DNA from 2 places in the Paenibacillus sp. JT31N11 genome. Region 1 is predicted to be linked to the other one. Evidence: predicted binding sites of a transcription regulator. Region 1 holds the regulator's gene; the other holds the start of a gene.
The links. Region 1 encodes LexA, which represses DNA repair genes until DNA is damaged. Its sites were predicted from a motif close to CGAACATATGTTCG; they were not measured.
Positions count from the first base shown of each region.

Region 1 (11,111 bases):
GCCTCCGACAAGGATCGGGGCATCAATACCGGCATTTCGCATATCCTGAGCGGTAATCACCATCTGCTGGGCGGATTTGACAAGCAGGCCGGATAATCCGATGGCATCCGCTTTTTCATTGCGGTAAGCTTCGATCAGCTTCTCCGGCGGCACCTTGATGCCGAGGTTTATGATTTTGTACCCATTATTGGACAAAATGATCTCAACCAGATTCTTCCCGATATCGTGGACGTCGCCTTTAACGGTAGCCAAAATGATCTTGCCCTTGACTGCCGTTTCATTCTTCTCCATATGCGGCTCCAGATGGGCAACCGAGGCTTTCATCACTTCGGCGCTTTGCAGCACCTCGGCCACGATGAGCTCATTGTTGTTGAACAGCCGCCCAACCTCTTCCATCCCTTTCATCAAAGGACCGTTGATCACTTCCAGCGGCGAATATTTGCTCAGTGCCTCATCCAGATCAGGAATCAGCCCTTCCTTCGTTCCCTCCACCACATACGAGCCCAGTCGCTCCTCAAGCGGCAAGCTTGACAATTTTTCTTTCTTTTCCACCTTCTTGTTGCGGAAAGCGGCCACGAATTCGGCTAATGTATCATCGTTCGTATTATAAATTAATTCCTCCGCCAATCGGCGCTCTTCTTCCGGAATGGACGCGTAGCGCTCCAGCTTTTCTGTGTTCACAATGGCGTAGTCCAGGCCCGCTTTGGTGGAATGATACAGATAAACAGAGTTGAGCACCTCGCGGCCCGCATCGGGAAGACCAAAGGAAATATTGCTCAAGCCCAGAATAGTCTTGGCTTTGGGGAATTTCTCCTTGATCATTTTGATCCCTTCAAGCGTCTCCACAGCGGAACCGATATACTGCGGATCACCGGAACCAACAGGGAACATATTCGGATCAAAAATAATATCCTCAGGGTTCATCCCGTATTTATTGACCAGCAGGTCGTAGGAGCGTGCCGCCACCTCCATCTTGGCTTCGCGGGATACGGCTTGTCCGCGCTCATCTATTAATATACAGACGACCGATGCGCCGTAACGGTGAATCAGCGGCAGGATTTTTTCAAACTTGGTTTCGCCGTCCTCCAGGTTAATGGAGTTAATGATCGCTTTACCCTGGGAATACTTGAGCCCAAGCTCGATAATATGATCATAGGTGGAGTCAAGCATAAGCGGAACCTTGACTTTCTTGACTACCTCCGGCAGGAACATGTTGACCGCGTAGGCCTCATCGATATCCGTATCCTGGAGATTGATATCAATGACATGCGCTCCGCCTTTCACCTGAGCCCGTGCAACCTCCGACGCTTCTTCAAACTTAGCTTCCTTGATCAGCCGTTTGAATTTGCGCGAGCCGGAAATGTTCGTCCGCTCGCCGATCATAATCGGTCGGTTGTCTTCTTCAACAAAGACCGTCTCAATGCCAGACAAGGCAGCAGGATGATTGCCCATCTGCTGGCGCGGCGTATAATTGGTAAGCGTCTCCGCCATCGCTTTGATGTGGGCAGGCGTGGTTCCACAGCAGCCGCCAGCGATATTAAGCCACCCCTGCTCGGCAAAAGCAGCGATCTTCCCTGCCAGCGAGGTTGGCGATTCGTGATACAGACCGTTCTCATCAGGCAGTCCCGCATTGGGGTAACAGCTTACCGCAGAGCGTGAGATCTCCGACAGCGAACGGATATGATCGCGCATAAACTCCGGACCTGTCGCGCAGTTCAGACCGATCGAAATCGGATTCAAATGCTCCAGAGATATATAGAAGGATTCAATATTTTGTCCAGCAAGCGTCGTCCCCATGGGCTCAATCGTCCCGGAAATCATAATCGGCAGCGTGATGCCTGTGGTTTCAAATGCCTTGCTGATGCCGATTGTTCCCGCCTTTACGTTCAATGTATCCTGTGAGGTTTCAAGCAGAAGAGCGTCTACTTTACCTTCAATAAGGGCTACCGCCTGCTCGTAATAAGTGTCCACCAGACCATCGAAAGTCACCCCGCCTGTGACAGAAAGCGTCTTCGTCGTTGGCCCCATGGCCCCGGCAACAAAACGAGGCCTTTCCGGCGTGGAAAACTTGTCGGCCGCTTGACGCGCTATGGCTGCAGCAGCGAGATTGATTTCCCGCGATTTCTCCGGAATATCATATTCGGCCAGAACCACTCCCGTTGCGCCGAAAGTATTCGTCTCCAGAATGTCGGCGCCTGCTTCCAGATAAGACTCATGTATGGAAAGGATTACATCCGGACGAGTCAGAACGAGCATTTCATTACAGCCGTCCAGCTCTTCGCCACCGAAATCCTCTGGACCCAGATCCTCCTGCTGAATCATCGTTCCCATTGCACCGTCGAGAATGAGAATGCGTTTTTGCAGCATTTGTTGTATAGTTGGTTTTGTCATCGATGCACTTCCCTTCCGCAACTGCAGACCTTCCCAAGCAATAGCAAAGCGAAGGCGCAGCGAAAAATCATTAACTTTTAGTTTATCAGATTCACAACCTGCTGAAAAGGTGTTGTCGACAGTCTTGGCGTTTTGTTTTATAATTAATCTTATCGGAATTAACATCTATAGGAAAGAGGGATTACAACATGGCTGAAATTCGTATCCGCAACACAGAAGAGCGTATTTCGGGCGAAGCAAACGTCCGTGAATTTTTGGAAAAACAAGAAGTCTTGTATGAACACTGGAATCCGGAGAAACTGCCTGCAGAGATACATCAGAAATTCATCCTGACGGATGAGGAGAAACAGCAGATTCTATCCACTTTCGATGCAGAAATCAACGACCTGGCTGCCCGCCGCGGCTACCGGACCTGGGACATTATCGCGCTCTCGGATGCGACACCCAACCTCGACGAACTGCTGAAGAAATTCGAGCAGGTTCACACCCATACGGAAGATGAAGTACGGGCTATCACGGCTGGGCGCGGCATCTTCATCATCAAGGGCAGCGACGATGTGGGCTATTTCGATGTTGAACTCGAAGCGGGAGACGTTATTTCCGTTCCCGAGCATAAACCGCATTTTTTCACCTTGATGGATAACCGCCAGATCGTTGCCGTGCGCCTCTTTATCGAGACCGAGGGCTGGATTGCTCATCCGTTCGCCGATGAATCCTTCCAGAAGGCTTAATGCCCTGACCATTCATAGTCATATAAATAGACCCGCTTCCTGTGATACACGCTTGAATGTGTATCACAGGAAAGCGGGTCTTTATGATTCCAATATCCTTATACAAGCAGAGGCAGCAGTTCCTCCAGATGTTTGATCTCATGTGAAGGGATAATGTCGTCGCTGCGTTTCACGCCATGGCGGTTGATCCAAACCGAGGTCATGCCAACCGTATTTGCACCGAGTATGTCCGTGGTCAGCTTGTCGCCCACCATGATTCCATCCGCCGGTTCGATCCCCAACGATTCAAGTGCATGCTGAAAAATCGGCGCAGCCGGCTTCCCCTGACCAAATTCTCCGGAAATGATGATATGATCAAAATAAGGCGCAAGCTCCGGTACGCCTGCCAGCTTCTCCCGCTGCAAATCAGGAGAGCCATTGGTGAGCAGCAGCAGCTTGTATTGGCCTTTGAGCTTATCCAGCACGCGGAAGGTTTCTTCATAGATCAGCGGGCGCTTGCGGCGCTCTGCGGGAAACATCTCCGCAAGCTCAGCTCCCAGCTGCTCATCAAGGATTCCCAGAGCCTTCAGCCCTCGAGTCCACGCTTCACGCCGGTAAGCGGGAGCCAGCTGCTGCAGCTTTCTGAACTCCTCCTGCTCGCCTTCAAGAAAATTCGCCCACAATCCCTCAAAGGGATTGATCCCGATCATTTTTGTAAAGGCATAGGTGTCATAGGATTCGTACAAAGCCCGGGCTTCGCGCCGGACAGCTTCCTCCAAATCCTGTAGATTGACGCCAGTCTTATCCGCCGCCGCCTGACAAGTAGCTGCGAAAGCTTCGCTTACACTCCGGTCATCCCATAACAGCGTATCATCCAAATCAAATAGTACCGCTTTTTTGCCCATGACGAATTTCCCCACTCCAGTTCTTTATTTCTCCGCAAACGGAATATTGTTGGCTGCTGCAAAGGTCCGGAGCCGTTCGGTCATTTCATCCGTCGGATAACGGTTAAATAATCGCGAGAATACCCAGCTTCCGCCTTTGGGCTGCTCGATAATAACAGAGCCCTTCTGTACGCTGATTCCTTTGATTGAGCTTAAGTAAAGCGTGCGGTCACCGGTAAAGCGCCGCGATCGAACATAGTCTTTTCCGATTGCCAAATAAGGACGCCTCAATATAAACAGCAGCGCCAGAAAGATATAACAGCCGATCGTGATCCAGAACATGTTTCCGGAATCCTTGTAAGTGCCCTGTGCAATGCTGATCGAGGCGTAGACTGCCGTGAAGACCAGAAGAAAGGCAGGCATTAGAAGACTGCGCCCTTTATATGTATCAATCGGACTGCTCGCTGTCTTGCTTGCCATCAGAGGCGCCATGCCCTGCTTCTTGCGCTGTTTGTTAAGTTGACTCTGGTTCTTCTGAACCTTTCGTTCCCAGGATCTTGACAATTACGTTCCTCCTAAAAGTTTTGCGAAGCAAAACTTGCATCGTAAGCAATTTCTTGAATTTTACACCCGTCTGCTGCGTGTATTTGTGCCATTCCTGTTCCATCCATTCGCCTGAATGAATGACATGCATCAAATTAAATATGAGCAAGAATGTTAACAAGTTGGCCGAACGGATCGCGGACATAGAAACGACGTACGCCCCAAGGCTCATCAGTCGGACCATACTCGATCGTAAATCCGGCTCTGTTCATGCGTTCGAATGCAGCATCGACATCATCGACCTCAATGGACAAATTAGGCGTAGGCGTGTTGGAACCCCCGTGCTCGGCGAAACTAATTTGAATGCCCATTTGCTCATCAGAACCATAGGTTCCAATCCATCCATGATCCATCAACAAATCGAGGCCGAGAACATCCTGGTAAAAGCTTTTGGCAGCTGCAATATTCCGGGTATCTATATTGGCGACAATTCGTTTAACCTTCATTGCGCCCCCCAATCACAAGACTTTGTGCAAAACATTCTCATTCTCTTGAAAAAGAATTAAAAAGGCCGGGCGAATTTGGCGATGAAACGATTCGGATACTCGGAAGGAAGCGAGCTAACTTCATCCAGCCGATTCCATATTTCACTTGGCATCGTCCAGCCCACAGTCCCCATATTTTCCGAGAACTGTTCCAATGTGCTGGCTCCGAATATCGGCGATGTGATACCTTTTCTTTGCAGCAGCCAGGCGAGAGCGATTTGTGCAGGTGTCTTGTTCAGTTCATGAGCGGCTGCCTGGACGGCATCCAGGATGGCAAAGTTACGTTCCGTTGCGCGCAGACCCCATGAACTTTCTCCAACCTTTGACGTCAATCTTCCCGATGTGGGCTCTTCCCTGGAATAACGTCCCGTCAGAAATCCTCCACCAAGCGGAGCCCAGGGAATAACGCCGACGTTCTCCTCCAGACAAAGCGACATCATTTCCCGATCCATCTCACGGCTGACCAGACTATACTGCGGTTGAATGGAAATAAACCGGACATAGCGGTTGGCATCGCTAACAGCAAGGGATTTCATCAGCTGCCAGGCAAAAAAATTGGAGCATCCGATATAACGGACCTTGCCCGAAGTGACCAGATCGTCGAGAGCGCGAAGTGTCTCATCTATAGGAGTCAGATGATCCCATACATGAACCTGATACAAATCGATATAGTCAGTCTGCAGACGCTGCAGGCTTTCTTCGACGCTTTGCATAATATGCTTGCGCGAGACGCCCGCCCCGTTGGGATGGTCAGCGGTATTCATCCGCACTTTCGTTGCCAGCACAACCTCTGAGCGAAAATCCTTGATCGCTTCGCCTACGATCTCCTCCGATCGGCCGGAAACATAGACATTCGCCGTATCCAGAAAATTGCCGCCCTGCTCCATAAACTGATGGATCATGCGAATGGAATCGCCTTGACTTGTTGTATTTCCAAAACTCATCGTCCCTAAACAAAGCTCCGAAACGGCAAGTCCACTGCGTCCAAGCAGCTTGATTTGCATCGTTATAACCCCACCCTGCTTATTATTTGGTGAAACCTGGCTTGCCGCAAGCAGTTTTAATGCTTGCCGCCGCTTTCTTCCTCATCTTCCACAAATTTAATCGTTTCGATTTGGTTCTTGAAATTTTGCTTGAAGTTCTCCAGATATTTCTGACGCAGAGCATCGCGCTCGATTGTTTCCTCCGGAGTTAATCCGACAGCTTTATTTTTTCGTGACAACTCATTAATCCTTGCAATAAGCTCTTCCAAACCGATACGCTCCTCTCATGATGCTGTAAACATTCACCCTTTACTTTGACATTTTTAATCCTCTATTGTCAAGAAAATACGACCTTTGTCCTGTAGATGGAAATAAAAAAAGCGGACTGCATCAGTCCGCTGGTATAATCAATGTTTGTCCGGCCATAAGTGTGCTGGAAGTCAGGTTGTTCCGTTCCTTCAAGTCATAAATGATTCGCCGGATATCTTCGCCTTCCTTACGCAAGTCCCCTGCTATTTCCCAAAGTGTCTGGCCCTCACTGATCGAGATGACTTTCTCGCCCGCAGCGGGCTCCGCAGGATGCTCGCTCGTTGCACTTCCATGCATTATAGAAAAACCAACGAATAAGAGGGAGAAAAACAATATTGCCGCTATCATCCGCATCACCAGCTTCTTTGGCCTGCTTTTATCTGATGCAGATTTCACGTAACCTTTATCAGCTTTATTCTCTGAATTCATAGAAGAGTAAGAAGATATTGTTATCATCATTTCTCAGCACCCCAAACGTTTGTTCTGTTTTCGATAAACCGATATTAACACGAACACCCGTTTGTAGTCAACTGTTTTCGGAACATTTGTTCCCCATAAAATACGAACTCTTGTTTCTCGAACTTATGTTTGTACGAACTCCGGTTCTGTGTTATAATTTGACACAAATGAACCTTTGGAGTGATTCTGGTGTCGAAACTATCGAACCGCCAACAGGCGATTCTGGAATTCATCAAGACGGAGGTGCGGGAGAAGGGATATCCCCCATCCGTCCGGGAAATCGGTGAAGCTGTAGGACTTGCTTCAAGTTCAACCGTTCACGGACATTTGGACCGTCTGGAGAAGAAAGGCTTAATCCGCCGTGACCCGACGAAACCGAGAGCGATTGAGATATTGGATCAAGCGGACAATGAGATTCCTTTTCCAATCGCAATCACCAAAGTTCCCATTGTGGGCAAGGTTACTGCAGGGGTGCCAATTACAGCTACCGAGAACATTGAGGATTACTATCCTCTCCCTTCAAGCAAAGTCGGCGATCATAATGTCTTCATACTTAACGTAATGGGAGAGAGCATGATTGACGCAGGCATTCAGGACGGCGATTATGTCATTGTGCGGCAGCAGCAATCCGCTATCAACGGCGACATCGTGGTTGCGATGACGGAAGATGACGAAGCGACGGTGAAAACCTTTTATCGTGAACGCGATCATATCCGGCTGCAGCCGGAGAATCCGACAATGGAGCCGATACGGCTTCGCAATGTAACGATTTTAGGTAAAGTTATCGGACTTTTCCGCGATATTCACTAAGCGAGTTCTCATGAAGCAGAGACTGGCGTTGCCTTTAGGGCTTCGCCAGTCTCTTTTTGTTTTACATATTGGCTAGCTTCAGGTTTACCTCAAAGTACTCAAAAATACATTTAGACCGTCGTTGGCATGACCATTGTCTTTATTGGATGGAGTTTTCCCTTATAGACAAAGGACGCATCCCCGCTTTCTTCCGATACAACCAGTACAAGCGCATCTGTTATTTCGGTCAGTCCGATCGCTGCGCGATGCCGCATTCCAAATTTCTTGTCCACATCCGATGCATTGGATACAGGCAGGACATTAGCGGCGGAAATAATTTGATCGGACTTGATGAGAACAGCCCCGTCATGCAGCGGATTTCCCGGATAAAAGATCGCCTCCAGCAGGGAATAGCTCAATTTGGCCACAAGCGCAACCCCGGAATGGATGATGGCATCCAGGTTATCATTTCTCTCGATAACAATCAAAGCCCCGTGCCGGCGCTCCATAAGGTTCTGAATGCATATGGAAAGATCCAAATAGTTGGATGTAAATGAGGATAGATAACATTGCAGATAGAATGAAGCGGCCAGGGATTCAACTTCTTTAAAAGTTCTGCCAATATTATCAAAGTCACTCAGAAGACAGTGATTTTCAGCATCAATTTGATCCAAAATACGCTGTGATTCATTGACAATAAGGTGGATATGCTGTTTCAGCCGTTCTTTTAAAGGAGTCTCATCGCAATTGCCCTGCCCCATTTCATACACCCCGCACACTTTAATTTTTTACCGCCCAAACCCGTCCATGGTACTTTAGTATTGACGAGAAGCTTCAATTTAATTATGACATTCAACGAACAAATACCCGCCAGCCGAAGCTCGCGGGGAATGAATACCAGTCAAGGAGCAAGCTATAACGCACCGCTGCTTTGGACTATTTTCAACGCTTTGTCATAATCCTTCTCCTCAATGACAACAGTCAATAAAATATCATACCCCGTCACTCTGTTCTCCGGTCCTCCAGAACTGTAACCGCTCGCGCTGACACTTGCTGCAGCCAGAATGCCTGCATCCGGCTCTCCAACATCCTTTCCAAGAGTCAAATAGCCAAGTCCCGGAATACTGCTGGTAACCGGGTTTCCAGAGCGGTTAATCCCATCTCCGGGATATCCATCGATCCGTTCAATCGAACCATCTGCAATCGAAAGAGCCTGAAGCTGCTTCAAAGCTTTTTCCGCTTGCTCCGGACTCTTGAAATAGGCAAGGATGCTTTTTTCTGCCACATTGATAACTCCTTTTCGTCCTGCTGAAATTGTTCATATTCTCATGCTGAAGGCACTTCTTTGAGTTATTAGTCTTAACCAGACAAGCGGCATATTATTACGCCTCGTTCCAAGGAAAGGTGAACAGGATTTGTTCGAGTATTAAACGATCAAGAGGCATTTTGGGGGCACTATGGGGGATGCTATCCTGAGTGAGCTGTCATTTATCTATATACCCCCAAAGAAAAAAATCCCTCAACGCTAATAGCGCCAAGGGATTTCCGGTTTTAGTACAGAGTCAAATATTGATCGCGTTCCCACTGATGAACCTGTGTGCGGTACATGTCCCACTCAATTTCTTTCAGTTCAAAGAAATGAGCAAGTGCATGATCGCCAAGCGCGTCACAGATAATGTCATCGCGCAGCATTTCATCGAGCGCTTCCTTGAGACTCTCAGGCAAGCTTTGAATACCTTCGTCGATACGCTCTTCCTCCGTCATAATATAGACATTACGATCGGTTGGAGCCGGCAGCGGAAGTTTGCTTTTGATACCATCCAGACCGGCTCTGAGCATAACCGCCAGCGCCAGATAAGGGTTGGCAGCGGGATCCGGATTTCTCACTTCAATACGGGTGCTGAGGCCGCGCGACGCCGGAATACGAATCATCGGACTGCGGTTGCTTGCGGACCAAGCTACATAATTTGGCGCCTCGTAACCTGGAACCAGCCGTTTGTAGGAATTGACAGTCGGGTTCGTGATAGCTGCGAATGCGCGGGCATGACGGAGAACACCAGCCATGTAATAACGCGCATCCTGACTTAACCCGACTCTGTCGTTCTCGTCGTAGAACGCATTTTCCTTGCCTTTGAACAGGGATTGGTGGCAGTGCATTCCCGAACCATTTACGCCAAACAGCGGTTTAGGCATAAAGGAAGCATGCAATCCATGCTGACGGGCGATGGTCTTAACAACGAGTTTGAACGTTTGGATCTGGTCAGCCGCTTTAATGGCATTAGCATATTTGAAATCAATCTCATGCTGCCCCGGTGCGACTTCGTGATGGGAAGCTTCAATTTCAAAGCCCATTTCTTCAAGCGTAAGTACGATCTCGCGGCGGCAGTTCTCGCCCAGATCCATCGGCGCAAGGTCGAAATATCCGCCCTGGTCGTTTAATTCGGTGGTGGGTTCACCTTTGTCGTCGGTTTTGAACAGGAAGAACTCCGGCTCTGGCCCAACGTTCATTGCGGAATAGCCCAATTCTGCAGCCTCTTTCAGCGCCCGTTTCAGGATGCCGCGGGGATCTCCGGCGAAAGGTGTTCCGTCAGGCATATAAATGTCGCAGATTAATCGGGCAATCCGATCTTCAGCAACCCAGGGAAAAATCACCCAAGTATCCAGATCGGGGTATAAGTACATATCGGATTCCTCAATACGGACATAACCTTCAATGGAGGAACCGTCAAACATCATTTTATTATCAAGGGCTTTTTCCAGTTGGCTTACAGGAATTTCCACGTTCTTGATCGTTCCCAGAAGATCGGTAAATTGCAGTCGGATAAATCGAACATTCTCTTCTTTGGTCGCACGCAGGATGTCCTCTCTGGTGTAGCTCACTCAATCATCTCCTCTTCGAATAGTAGTGCGTATTTTACTTTTTGTTATAGAATCGAGACAGTTGGCCTTGAATCATGGAGGCTTTGCCCGGTCTCTTCTCCAGCAGCTGCTGCTTCAGCAGACGATGCAGCTGTGCGTCTGACAATTCACGACGCTTCACCTCAGATTGCTCACTCAGGACGGTCGCTTCCTCCGATTCCTTGGAAACGGGATTCATGACCTGCTTGATACCGGCAATATTGACGCCCTTCTCAATGAGTGATTTGATTTCCAGCAGCCTTTCCACATCATTGAACGAAAATAACCGCTGGTTGCCCCCCGTACGTGCGGGAATAATCAGCTCATGCTGCTCGTAATAACGAATTTGCCGAGCAGTCAGATCGGTTAGTTTCATGACGATTCCGATTGGAAAAAGCGCCATATTTCTACGTATATCGTCAGCCATGTCACATCAACCTTCCAGTATCCGAGATATGCCCCTATTGTACCCCTCTCCCAAAAATCTGTCAAGATGTGTGAGGTTTAATTACAATTAACTCTCGTTCTGCAAGAGTCGACAAGGCCTTCAGAACACCGTATTTGACATGGGCATATGTAAGCCCGCCCTGCATATAAGCA
Region 1 covers NZ_JBWDNQ010000008.1:310,763-321,873, forward strand. Annotated here, with positions in the region: gene metH (methionine synthase) at 1-2,391, opposite strand, end outside; gene AC0YNV_RS25780 (1,2-dihydroxy-3-keto-5-methylthiopentene dioxygenase) at 2,580-3,122, shown strand; gene AC0YNV_RS25785 (HAD family hydrolase) at 3,221-4,006, opposite strand; gene AC0YNV_RS25790 (hypothetical protein) at 4,031-4,549, opposite strand; gene AC0YNV_RS25795 (glyoxalase superfamily protein) at 4,684-5,034, opposite strand; gene AC0YNV_RS25800 (aldo/keto reductase) at 5,091-6,077, opposite strand; gene AC0YNV_RS25805 (DUF896 domain-containing protein) at 6,134-6,325, opposite strand; gene AC0YNV_RS25810 (LysM peptidoglycan-binding domain-containing protein) at 6,447-6,824, opposite strand; gene lexA (transcriptional repressor LexA) at 7,014-7,634, shown strand; gene cdaS (sporulation-specific diadenylate cyclase CdaS) at 7,745-8,374, opposite strand; gene AC0YNV_RS25825 (hypothetical protein) at 8,527-8,898, opposite strand; gene glnA (type I glutamate--ammonia ligase) at 9,165-10,493, opposite strand; gene AC0YNV_RS25835 (MerR family transcriptional regulator) at 10,528-10,938, opposite strand; gene AC0YNV_RS25840 (methionine gamma-lyase family protein) at 11,000-11,111, opposite strand, start outside.

Region 2 (11,111 bases), on a different contig from region 1:
CGCTGTTGATCGCTGCAGCACGAGGTGCAGATGCTTGCCGACCGAGCGCTGGAGAGCGAGCTCCATCGCTTTCATACCCAGCATGAACAAGGCAAAACCAAGCAGCATAGGCGCAATAATGGAGTGAATCATGAAGGCAGAACTCCTTTTACGTTCATATAATAAAAGACCGGCTGTTGTATCGATACATATGCGTAAAAACGGACAACCATGACAAGCAATGACCATTTGAAGGGCGGAAGCAGGATATGAAACACCCCAAAGCAATACTGCTGCGTGATCGCAAAAAAAGAGTAGAGCAGGGCCATCCCTGGGTTTATGCCAGTGAAATTGACCGCATGGAAGGCGAGGCTCTTCCCGGGGATTTGGTAGATCTTCACAGCCACCAGGGGCGGTATCTGGCCACGGGTTATTGGAATCCCCAGTCGCAAATTACAGTAAGAATTGTTTCCTATCAACCGATTGAAGCCATGGATGAAGATTTTTTCCGTGAACGCTTCGAGCAGTGCGCGCTGCACCGCAGCCGGTTCGTACTGGATCATGATTGCCGCCTTGTTTATGGCGAAGCGGACAGGCTGCCAGGGCTGATTGTCGACCGTTTTGGCGATGTGCTGGTGGTGCAGCTGCTGACGCTTGGCATGGATGCCCGGCGGGAGGCCATTACGGCCGCCTTGGCTGCTGTTTTCACGCCGAAGGGCATATATGAGCGCAGCGATGTATCGGTTCGCGCGCTTGAGGGTCTGGAAGAGAGGACAGGAGTCATCTACGGGGAATGCCCGCGCATCGTGGATATTCATGAGAATGGACTGCTGCTTGAGGTGGACATCATCGAGGGGCAGAAAACCGGCTATTTCTTCGACCAGCGTGAGAACCGCTCATCCATCGCTCCCCTCATGAAGGGCTGGGGATGGCGCAGCGGCATCAAGCTTGAAGAGCGATCACCCGATGAAGCATCCGATGACACGGGAGCATTGGCGGATCTGCAGGAGAGCACACGGGTTCCCGTCAATGCGAACGGTAAAGCCGTTACTTTCCCTTATTGGGACGGGGCTACCGTTCTGGAATGCTTCGCCCATACGGGCAGCTTCACACTGCATGCCTGTCAATACGGAGCCAAGAAAGTGACATGTCTCGATGTATCCTCCCATGCTATCGAGACTGCCCGCCGCAATACGGCCCGCAATGGCTTCGAGGACCGGGTGGAATTTGTGGTCGCCGATGCCTTCGAATATTTGCGGTCGCAGGTGAAAGGGCTGGATGAGCGGGCGGAGCGCGGGAGGGCCGGACTTGCGGCTGGCGGTAAAACGCCGGATACCTCCAAGCCGATGGGGAACGCAGGCCGGACATGGGACGTCGTTATTCTCGATCCACCCGCGTTCGCCAAATCCAAGAGCGCCGTTCCGGGAGCGATCCGCGGCTATAAAGATATCAATTTGCATGGGATGAAGCTGGTGAACGAAGGAGGCTACCTCGTGACGGCCAGCTGTTCCTACCATATGCGCCCGGATTTATTTCTCGAGACGGTCCAGTCGGCTGCCGTCGATGCGGGCAAGCAGCTGCGGCTGATCGAATGGCGGGCTGCCGGCAAGGACCACCCCCAAATTCTGGGAGTTAGCGAAGGCCACTATTTAAAGTTCGCTATTTTTGAAGTCCGCAGCCGCTAGACTGCAAGTCGAATAAGGTCCAAGGTAAGTCGTCTTCTGCAGCGCTGGTCTACGCTGTCTGGGACGGCTTTTTGGCTTGGATGCCTCCAGGCAAGACAGGCAGCTGTGGATACGCCTTATCAGGAGGGGATAACTGTCTTAATTTCCGATGCTTTCATAAGATGCATGATTTACCTAATGAATTGCGAACAAATGTTTGCTTTTTTGGATGAAAACAAGATACAGGTATGATAGAATAATAGAATCGAAACGGCGAAGGGGTGAGCGTATGGCGCTCCGATTGGTAATAGGAAGATCGGGAACCGGCAAGACCCGGTTCTGTCTGGATGAGATACGCAATCAGGTGCTGGAGCAGCCGGGCGGTCCGCCGCTTGTAATGCTCGTGCCGGAGCAGGCTACTTTTCAAACCGAATATGCCCTGCTGAGAGAGTCACAGCTGAGCGGGACGATACGGGCCCAGGTGCTCAGCTTCAGGAGGCTGGCTTTCCGCGTTATGCAGGAGACAGGCGGAACAGCCCTCGTTCCAATCAGCGAGAACGGCAAGAACATGCTGCTGTACAAAATCGTGCATCGGCTTCACGATGACCTGCAGTTATATCAGGGAAGCGAGTCGCAGCCCGGGTTTATCGAACGGCTTGGCGATCTGATGACGGAATGGAAGCGGTACGGGATAGAACCGGAAGATATTGAAACATTCCTGTCGGAGGGCGGTTATGGGAGCAGTAATCAGCTGCTTAGCCGCAAGCTTCACGATCTGAAGCTGATTGGCGGGCAGCTGGTCAAGGAACTGACCGGTTTATACATAGATGCTGAAGATTATTTATCCTGGCTGATTCGAGGCTTCCACGAAGCGCCTTCGATGCGCCAGACGCATATATGGGTGGATGGCTTTCACGGCTTTACCCCCAAGGAATTCGAAGCGCTTGAAGCTCTGATGCGGCAAGCTGAAGAGATCACAGTAACACTCACGCTTGACCGGTTATATGGGGCAGGGGAACAACCTCATGAGCTGGATATGTTCCGCTCCACTGCCGAGACCTTCCTGAAGCTGCGTGAGCTGGCGCTTGCCAATAATGTTCCGGTGGCAAAGCCGGTGGTTCTGAATGACGGGACGCCCTGGCGTTACCGCAGCAGTCCGATGCTGGCGCATCTGGAAGGGCATTACAATGACCGCGCTCCGCTGAAGCTCACGCAGGAGCAGCTGGATGGCGTCGGGCTGACGCTTCACAGCGCCGTTCACCGGCGCGCCGAGGTGGAGGCTGTGGCCCGCGATATTTTCCGCAAAACGCAGGACGAAGGGCTCCGCTACAGGGATCTCGCCGTCATGGTGCGAAATGCGCCGGACTATAATGATTACATAACGGCCGTGTTTGCCGATTACGGAATCCCTTATTTTCTTGACCAAAAGGATGCCGCACTGCATCATCCTCTTGTGGAATTTATTCGCTCTGCTTTGGAAATTGCCGCTCATGGCTGGAGATACGAGGCGGTATTCCGCTGCATCAAAACGGAGCTTCTCATGCCTGACGACTGTAGACTGACACGGGAATCCTTCGACATTCTGGAGAACTACGCTCTGGCTGCAGGCATTGACGGTAACCGCTGGTTGACCCGCAGCCAGTGGAAGCCCTTGATGAGAGATACGCTTGATGGCGATCCTGCGGAGGCCCGTGAACCGGATATCCGCCTGCTGGAGGCTGTTCTTGCCGCGCGGGAAGCCGTAGTGACGCCGCTCCACAAGTTTACTAGGTCTCTGAAGAAGGCGGGCAGCGTCAGGCAGATGTGCGAGGCCTTGTATCAGCTTCTTATGGGAATTGATGCTCCTGACCAACTGGAGCGCTGGAGCCGCAAAGCGGCAGCTGAAGGGAAAACCCAAATTGCCCGTGAGCACCGGCAGCTGTGGGACGGAGTTATGAATATACTGGATCAGCTGACAGAAATGACAGGGGACGAGTCTATGAAGGTCCCCCTGTTCGCGGGTATGGTCGAAACAGGTCTTGAGAGTCTCAAGCTTGCTGCAGTCCCGCCGGCGCTGGATCAGGTGCTGGTCGGGAATATAGACCGTACCCGTTCGGGAAGGGTGCGCGGTTGTTATGTGCTGGGAGCCAACGATGGAGTAATGCCGCATAGAATTCAGGAGGATGGCGTGCTTACTGAGCAGGAACGGGAGACGTTGGGAAGCGGAGGGCTTCAGATGGCGCCGGGAGTCCGCAGGAGACTGCTTGACGAGCGTTTTCTGATTTACAACGCATTAACGAGCGCAAGCCGTTATTTGTGGATCAGCTGGCCGGTAGCGGATGAAGAAGGGAAAAGTCTTCATCCCTCCGAAATTATGCGCCATATGAAGCAGCTTTTTCCAGGGATACAGGAGAAGGGGATAGCCGCCGAGCCTGCTGCCGGGATGGAAGAGGAGGAGCAGCTGTCTTTCATTTCCCATCCGGAGCGGACGCTCTCATATGTCATCAATCAGCTGCGCGCATGGCGTCAAGGTACGGACATCGCACCGGCATGGTGGGAAGCCTTCAACTGGTTTGCTGTCCGGCCACGCTGGCAGGACAAGCTGGGACGGCTTGTGCGTTCGCTGGAATATACGAATTTCGTGCCTTCCCTGTCGCTGGCCACCGCCGATCAGCTTTATGGAACATTGCTTAAGGGCAGTGTGTCCAGAATGGAACGGTTTGTTTCCTGTCCGTTCCAGCATTTTGCCATCCATGGGCTAAGACTGCGTGAGAGGGAGTTGTTCCAGCTTGGAGCGCCGGATATCGGGCAGCTGTTCCACGCTGCCCTCAGCAGGCTTGCACTGTCACTTGGGGAGAGATGGGGCATGCTCGGTGCGGAGCAAATCCGGGCTGAGTCCGCCATCGTTGTTGAAGAATTGGCCATGCGTCTTCAATCGCAGATTCTGCTGAGCAGCAGCCGGCACCGTTATGTCGCGCGCAAATTAAAAGATATAGTCGGCCAAGCCGCCGTTATTCTGGGCGAGCATGCGCGGCGCGCGCAGTTCCAGCCGGTTGGGCTCGAAATTGACTTTGGTCCGGATGGTCCCCTGCCTCCGGTAACGATTCCATTGGCCAATGGCCGCATGCTTGAGATGTCCGGCCGGATTGACCGGGTTGATGCGGCCCAAACCGATGAAGGCCTGCTGCTGCGTGTGATTGATTACAAGTCTGGCGCTACGCAGCTGCGCCTCGAGGAGGTCGCTTACGGGCTGGCGCTGCAAATGCTGACCTATCTGGATGTCCTGCTCAGCGCTGCGCCGGAGTGGCTGGGGCAGCCGGCGAAGCCCGCAGGCGTGCTTTATTTTCATGTGCATAATCCGCTTATATCATCCTCCAATGTGCTCAGCAGCAATAAGGCCGGTGCAGAACGTCTGAAGCGGTTCAAGCTTAAGGGGCTGGTGCTGGCTGATGAAACAACGGCCAGAATGATGGATGGCGCGCTGGAATCCGGCTATTCGGAGCTGCTTCCTGTGGCGCTCAAGCGGGACGGCGGTTTTTACAGCAGCTCCTCAGTCGTTTCGCATGAACAGTGGGATACGCTGCGGCATTCCGTACGCAGGACGCTGCGCCGGATCGGAGACCGGATCTCCGCCGGCGATGTGGCAATTGCGCCCTACCGGCTTGGCGCCAAGACGCCTTGTCAATTTTGTGCCTACAAACCGGTTTGCCAATTTGATCCGCTCATTGAAGGCAATGCCTTCTCCAAGCTGCACAAACCGGGAAAGGACGAGGTCTGGCAGCTGCTTGCCGCAGCTGAAGAGGAAGATGGCCCTCACGGCTTGGATCTGATTCAGGTACTGAATAAGAACGGCTTCACTGATATGGATGAGAAAGGGGGACAAGGGTAGTGGCTGGATTAACCGTGCCAGGAAAGCCTGAGGGCAGCATCTGGACAGATGACCAATGGAAGGCGATTGTAAACGGAGGCTCCAATGTCCTTGTGGCTGCAGCTGCAGGATCAGGTAAAACGGCAGTGCTTGTTGAGCGGATTATCCGCAAGATTTCGGATGATACCGATGTCGACCGGCTGTTAGTTGCCACTTTTACAAAAGCGGCTGCGGCCGAGATGAAGGAGCGTATCCGGATGGCGCTCGAGAAGGAGCTGGAGCGGCAGCCGGGCTCCGATCATTTGAAGCGCCAGCTGGCGCTGATGAGCCGGGCTTCGATTACAACGCTGCACTCCTTCTGTCTGGATGCGATTCGCCGATATTATCCGCTAATAGGTCTTGACCCCGGATTTCGCATCGCCAATGAAACCGAGGCCGAGCTGCTGCGGATGGATGTATTGGACTCCATCTTCGAAGAGAACTATCTGCAGGCCGAGGAAAGCGAGAGCGATTTTCTGCGTCTCGTGGACCGGTTTGGGGGCGAGCGCGGAGATGAGCCGCTCTATGCGCTGGTACTCCAGCTGTACAATTTCGGGCACAGCCACCCCTGGCCGGATGTATGGCTGAGAGAGACGGCTGCGGCATTCCAGGTAGCGGATGCGGCCGAGCTTGGACGAAGCGAATGGGTCAGCAGCATCGCAAGTGTTGTTATCCTGGCGCTGGAGGGAGCCGGGAGCCTGCTTCAGCAAGCGCTGGATCTGACACGGCTTCCCATGGGACCCGATCATTATGCGGTGACGCTTGAGGATGATCTGGCGCTTGTCCGCAATTTGAACGCCCATACCCGCGAGCTGCCGTGGGAGCGGTGGTATGAGGTATTCGCTGAGGTTGGTTTCGGCAAGTTAAAGAGCCGGCGGGGCGATGACTTCGACAAGGGTCTTCAGGAACAGGTCAAGGAGATCCGGGACATGGCCAAATCGATTATTTCGGACATGACCGACCAGCTGTTTGTGCGCTCCGCGGATGATTTTGCAGCTGAGCTGCGGGAGCTTGCGCCGGTTATGCATACGTTGGCCGAGCTTGTGATTGACTTCGGCAGCCGGTTTGAGGAAGCGAAGCGCGAGAAGGGGCTCATCGATTTCGGGGATATGGAGCATTACTGCCTGCGTATTCTCCGTGATCCCGCCTCTACGCCCGAGCTGTCCGTCCCTTCGGCGGCAGCCCTTGAATATCAGCGTCAGTTCGATGAAATTCTGCTGGATGAATATCAGGACACCAATATGGTGCAGGAAGCCATCGTTTCTTTGCTGGCGCGGCCCGGAGCGGGCAACCGGTTCATGGTGGGCGATGTGAAGCAGAGCATTTACCGGTTCCGTCTGGCGGAGCCGAATCTCTTCCTGCAAAAGTATAAATCCTATTCATCCTCGATTGTTGAAGAAACGGGCTCTTATGCTGCAGCCGGTGTCCGGATTGACCTGGCACGAAATTTCCGCAGCAGGTCTGAGGTTGTGGACGGCGTGAATGGTGTTTTTCGGTCCATCATGCGCGAAAAAGTCGCGGAAATGGACTATGACGAGCGGGCTGAGCTTGTTTGCGGAGCGGATTTTCCGCCTGCAGCTGAAGGCGGCCCGGCGGAGCGATACGATGTTGAATTCGCGCTGATCGACAAGGGGGGAGGCAGCGGCGTCAAGGATGGCGAGCCTGCGTTCGCCAGTGACGAGAGCGAAGACGGGCCAGACTCCGCTTCGCCATCCGGCGAAGAGGCGCTTGATCTGCAAACCGTTCAGCTCGAGGCCCGCTACATCGCGGCCCAAATCGCCAAGCTCAAGGGACTTGATTCCGCGCTTGGAGGCGGTGGAGCCCCATTTGAAGTTTATGACGGAAAACGCCGGCGGAAGCGTGTATTGGCCTGGCGCGATATTGTCATTCTGCTGCGCGCGGACAAGCAGTGGGCGCCGGTAATTATAGAGGAGCTGCAGTCCAGCGGCATACCTGCATATGCGGAACTAAGCACGGGATATTTTGAGGCGACGGAAGTCGAGACCATGCTCTCGCTGCTGCGCGTTATCGATAACCCGTACCAGGATATACCGCTTGCCGGCGCGCTTCGCTCTCCCATATTTGGACTGACAGCCGAGGAATTGGCGCAAATCCGCATTGTCGGAGGGCGCGCTTCCTATTATGATGCCGTAAAAAAAGCAGCCGGCGCTTCGCTCATCGAGGAAACGACCCGCATCAAGCTGGCTGATTTTCTCACGCGTTTGGAGCGCTGGCGGGAAGAGTCCAGGCGGGGGGCGCTGTCCGAACTGCTGTGGAATATCTTCCGGGAGACGGGATATTACGATCTGGTTGGCGGAATGCCCGGAGGTGTGCAGAGGCAGGCCAATTTGCGGGCTCTGCATGACAGGACGCGGCAATATGAGGCCACAACATTAAGGGGGTTATTCCGTTTCCTGCGTTTTATCGACCGGATGCGGGAGAATGGGGGCGATCTGGGTACGGCCCGGGCCATTGGCGAACAGGAGGATGTTGTCCGGATCATGTCCATTCACAAAAGCAAGGGACTGGAATTCCCCGTCGTCTTTGTCGCAGGACTTGGCAAGCTGTTTAACCGGCAGGACCTGAACGGAACGTTTCTGATGCATAAGCAGCTTGGCTTCGGGCCGCGCTTTATTGATACAGAGCTGCGGGTGAGTTACCCCACACTGCCCTATCTGGCGATTCGGGAGCGGATGCGGATGGAGACGCTGGCCGAGGAAATGCGCATTCTGTACGTGGCGCTTACCCGTCCCAAGGAGAAAATGTTCCTGATCGGTACGGTATCCGATGCTGCGAAGCAGCTGCTGCGCTGGCAGACTTCGCTTGATAGGGAAGGGCGGATTCCGGATTACCACCTTTCGCAGGCCAAAAGATTCATAGATTGGCTTGGACCGCTGGCCATACAGGAAGGAGTCCCCATTACGGTCGAGGTGGCTGGTGGAGCTTCACCTTATAACGTTACTGATGTAATCAACGAAGTGGAAGAGCGGACGGATTTTGGATTGGATGCTGAAGCGGACGCCGGTGAATCCGCGGCTAGCTATACGGTACAGCAGACGAGCCGGGCAACAGGCAGAGCCTGGAGGACAGGCGTTGTCCCTGCGGCTTTGTTCAGGCTGGAAGCAGCAGCAGCCGTAGAGACGGATGAAGCGGCAGAAGCGGAATTCGCAGAGCGGATGCAGGCAGTCCAGGCGCTTGTGCCAATTCCGGAATCGCCTGCGGCAGCGACCGAAATCGAGCGCCGTCTGGCATGGACTTACCCGCATTATGCGGCAACCGTGATTGCGGCCAAAACATCGGTTACCGAGATGAAGAGGATGCATGCCGAAGCGGCGGCAGATGAGAATGCCGCTGTCGTACTGCTGCCTGAGCAGGCCGGATTACCTCCGGACGCGGAAGCATCCACTCTGTGGAACGTTGGGGATTCGGAACTGTCCGGTGCTCCGGCGGAGAAGGATGATCACGGGCAGGATGCTCCATTGGCTGCAGACGAACGAACAGCTTCACGTGGCAGGGAGTTTACAGCCCAGCCGGCAGAAAATTTCTCAGGCGGGGAATATACCTTCCGGCTGCGCCGGCCTAAATTCATGGAAGAGAAGGCGTTGACCGCTGCGGAGCGCGGGACGGTCAGTCATTTGGTCATGCAGCATATTCCCCTTGATGCAGCGGTGGATGAAGGCGTTATCCGGGATACCGTCGCGGTTCTGCAGGAAAAAAAAATGCTTTCAGCCGAGCAGGCAAGTGCTGTTGATACGGCCCAGATTGCTGCATTCTTCGCAAGCGAAATCGGTCAAACGCTGCTTGCGGCAAGCTGGGTCCGCCGGGAAACGCCCTTCAGCTGTACGTTTCCGGCTTCCCGCATCTATCATCGCGAAGCGGGAGCTGTTGGCGATGAGCCGATTCTGATTCAAGGGATCGTCGATTGTATGTTCGATGACGGGAATGGTCTTGTGCTCCTCGATTACAAAACTGACAAAATTTATATGAAGCAGTGGAGCGCTGCCGCTGAGAGGCATCGTTTCCAGCTGTCGCTCTATGCGGAAGCGATCGGCCGTATTCTCGACAGGCCTGTCATGGCCTGTTATGTGTTTTTCTTTGACGGGGGACAAGCTGTACAGCTGTTTTAACATAGCGGGAAGGAGGAATTTTACCATGCGTATATTACATACTGCTGATTGGCATTTCGGACGCTCGCTGGAAGGACGCAGCCGATTGGATGAACAGGCGGCTTTCGTGGATGAACTGGCCGCCCTCGTCAAAGCAGAAGATATTGATCTTGTCCTGCTTGCCGGGGATGTGTACGATTCAGTCAATCCGCCGGCAGCGGCCGAGCAGCTGTTTTATGAGGCGCTGTCCAGGCTCGCGGACGGGGGCAGCAGAACGGTTGCTGTTATCGCCGGCAATCACGATCACCCGGAGCGGGTAGCGGCTTCTTCACCGCTTGCCGCCCGCAGCGGCATCAGGCTTGTCGGCCTGCCCTCGGACCGGCCGCTTGCGGTCGATGTTGTCCGCACGGGCGAGAGAGCTGTTATCGCTGCTCTACCATACCCTTCGGAATCGCGTTTGAGAGAGCTGCTCAGCGAGGAAACGGATGAAGCGCTGCTGCGCACCGCTTATTCGGAGCGGGTAGGACGGCTCATGAGGAAATTAGGGGAGAGCTTCACGCCGGACACTGTCAATTTGGCGATGAGCCATATTTATGTGTTGGGCGGCTTGGAGACGGATTCGGAGAGACCGATTCAAATCGGCGGCGCCTATACCGTCGATCCCTCGTCGCTGCGGGTTGGCGCCCAGTACGTGGCGCTTGGCCATCTGCACCGCCCGCAGCGGGTTGACGGCGACGAGACGATGCGCTACAGCGGATCCCCTCTGGCATACAGCTTCTCCGAGGCCGGGCAGGCCAAGTCGGTCATGGTCTTCGACGCATCTCCGGGCAAACAGATTGAGCCGCAGGAGATGCTGCTCAGCAGCGGACGTCCGCTCGTAAACTGGACGGCGAAGGGCGGCTTGTCCGATGTGCATGGATGGCTGGAAGAGGGCCGCGATGCGCGGGCATGGATCAATCTGGACATTTGGATGAAGGAAGCGATGACGGCTGCCGACATCCAGCAGCTGCGCCGCCTGCATGACGGGCTTATACATATTCGTCCGATTTATCCCGAAATGATGTCTTCTTCTGAAGGAGACACCCGCTTGCGCGAGCAGCTGCCGGCAGAGGAGCTGTTCCGGCGTTTTTTTGCCCGCCAGAGCGCAGGGGCGGAGCCGGATGCGGAGACGGTAAGGATGTTTCTGGAACTGGTGGCAGAGGACGATGATCCTTCCACGAGAGCGGATGCCGAGGCTGCAGCGGGACGGGCAGAATGGGAGGATGAAGGATGAAACCGATAGGGCTTCGATTAAGCGGACTACAGAGCTACCGACAGACGCAGGTTGTCGACTTCGAGCGTCTGTGCGAAGCAGGGGTATTTGGGATATTTGGCTCCACAGGAAGCGGCAAATCGAGCATCCTAGATGCGGTCACATTAGCTTTATACGGCAAGGTTGAACGGGCAGCTAACGGTACCCAGGGCATTTTGAATCAG
Region 2 covers NZ_JBWDNQ010000002.1:675,627-686,737, reverse strand. Annotated here, with positions in the region: gene AC0YNV_RS11350 (Na/Pi cotransporter family protein) at 1-132, opposite strand, end outside; gene AC0YNV_RS11345 (class I SAM-dependent rRNA methyltransferase) at 249-1,664, shown strand; gene addB (helicase-exonuclease AddAB subunit AddB) at 1,933-5,511, shown strand; gene addA (helicase-exonuclease AddAB subunit AddA) at 5,511-9,656, shown strand; gene AC0YNV_RS11330 (metallophosphoesterase family protein) at 9,682-10,908, shown strand; gene AC0YNV_RS11325 (AAA family ATPase) at 10,905-11,111, shown strand, end outside.
Region 2: a site for LexA is predicted at 1,850-1,863, ahead of addB (helicase-exonuclease AddAB subunit AddB). Genes of this name have one in related genera too.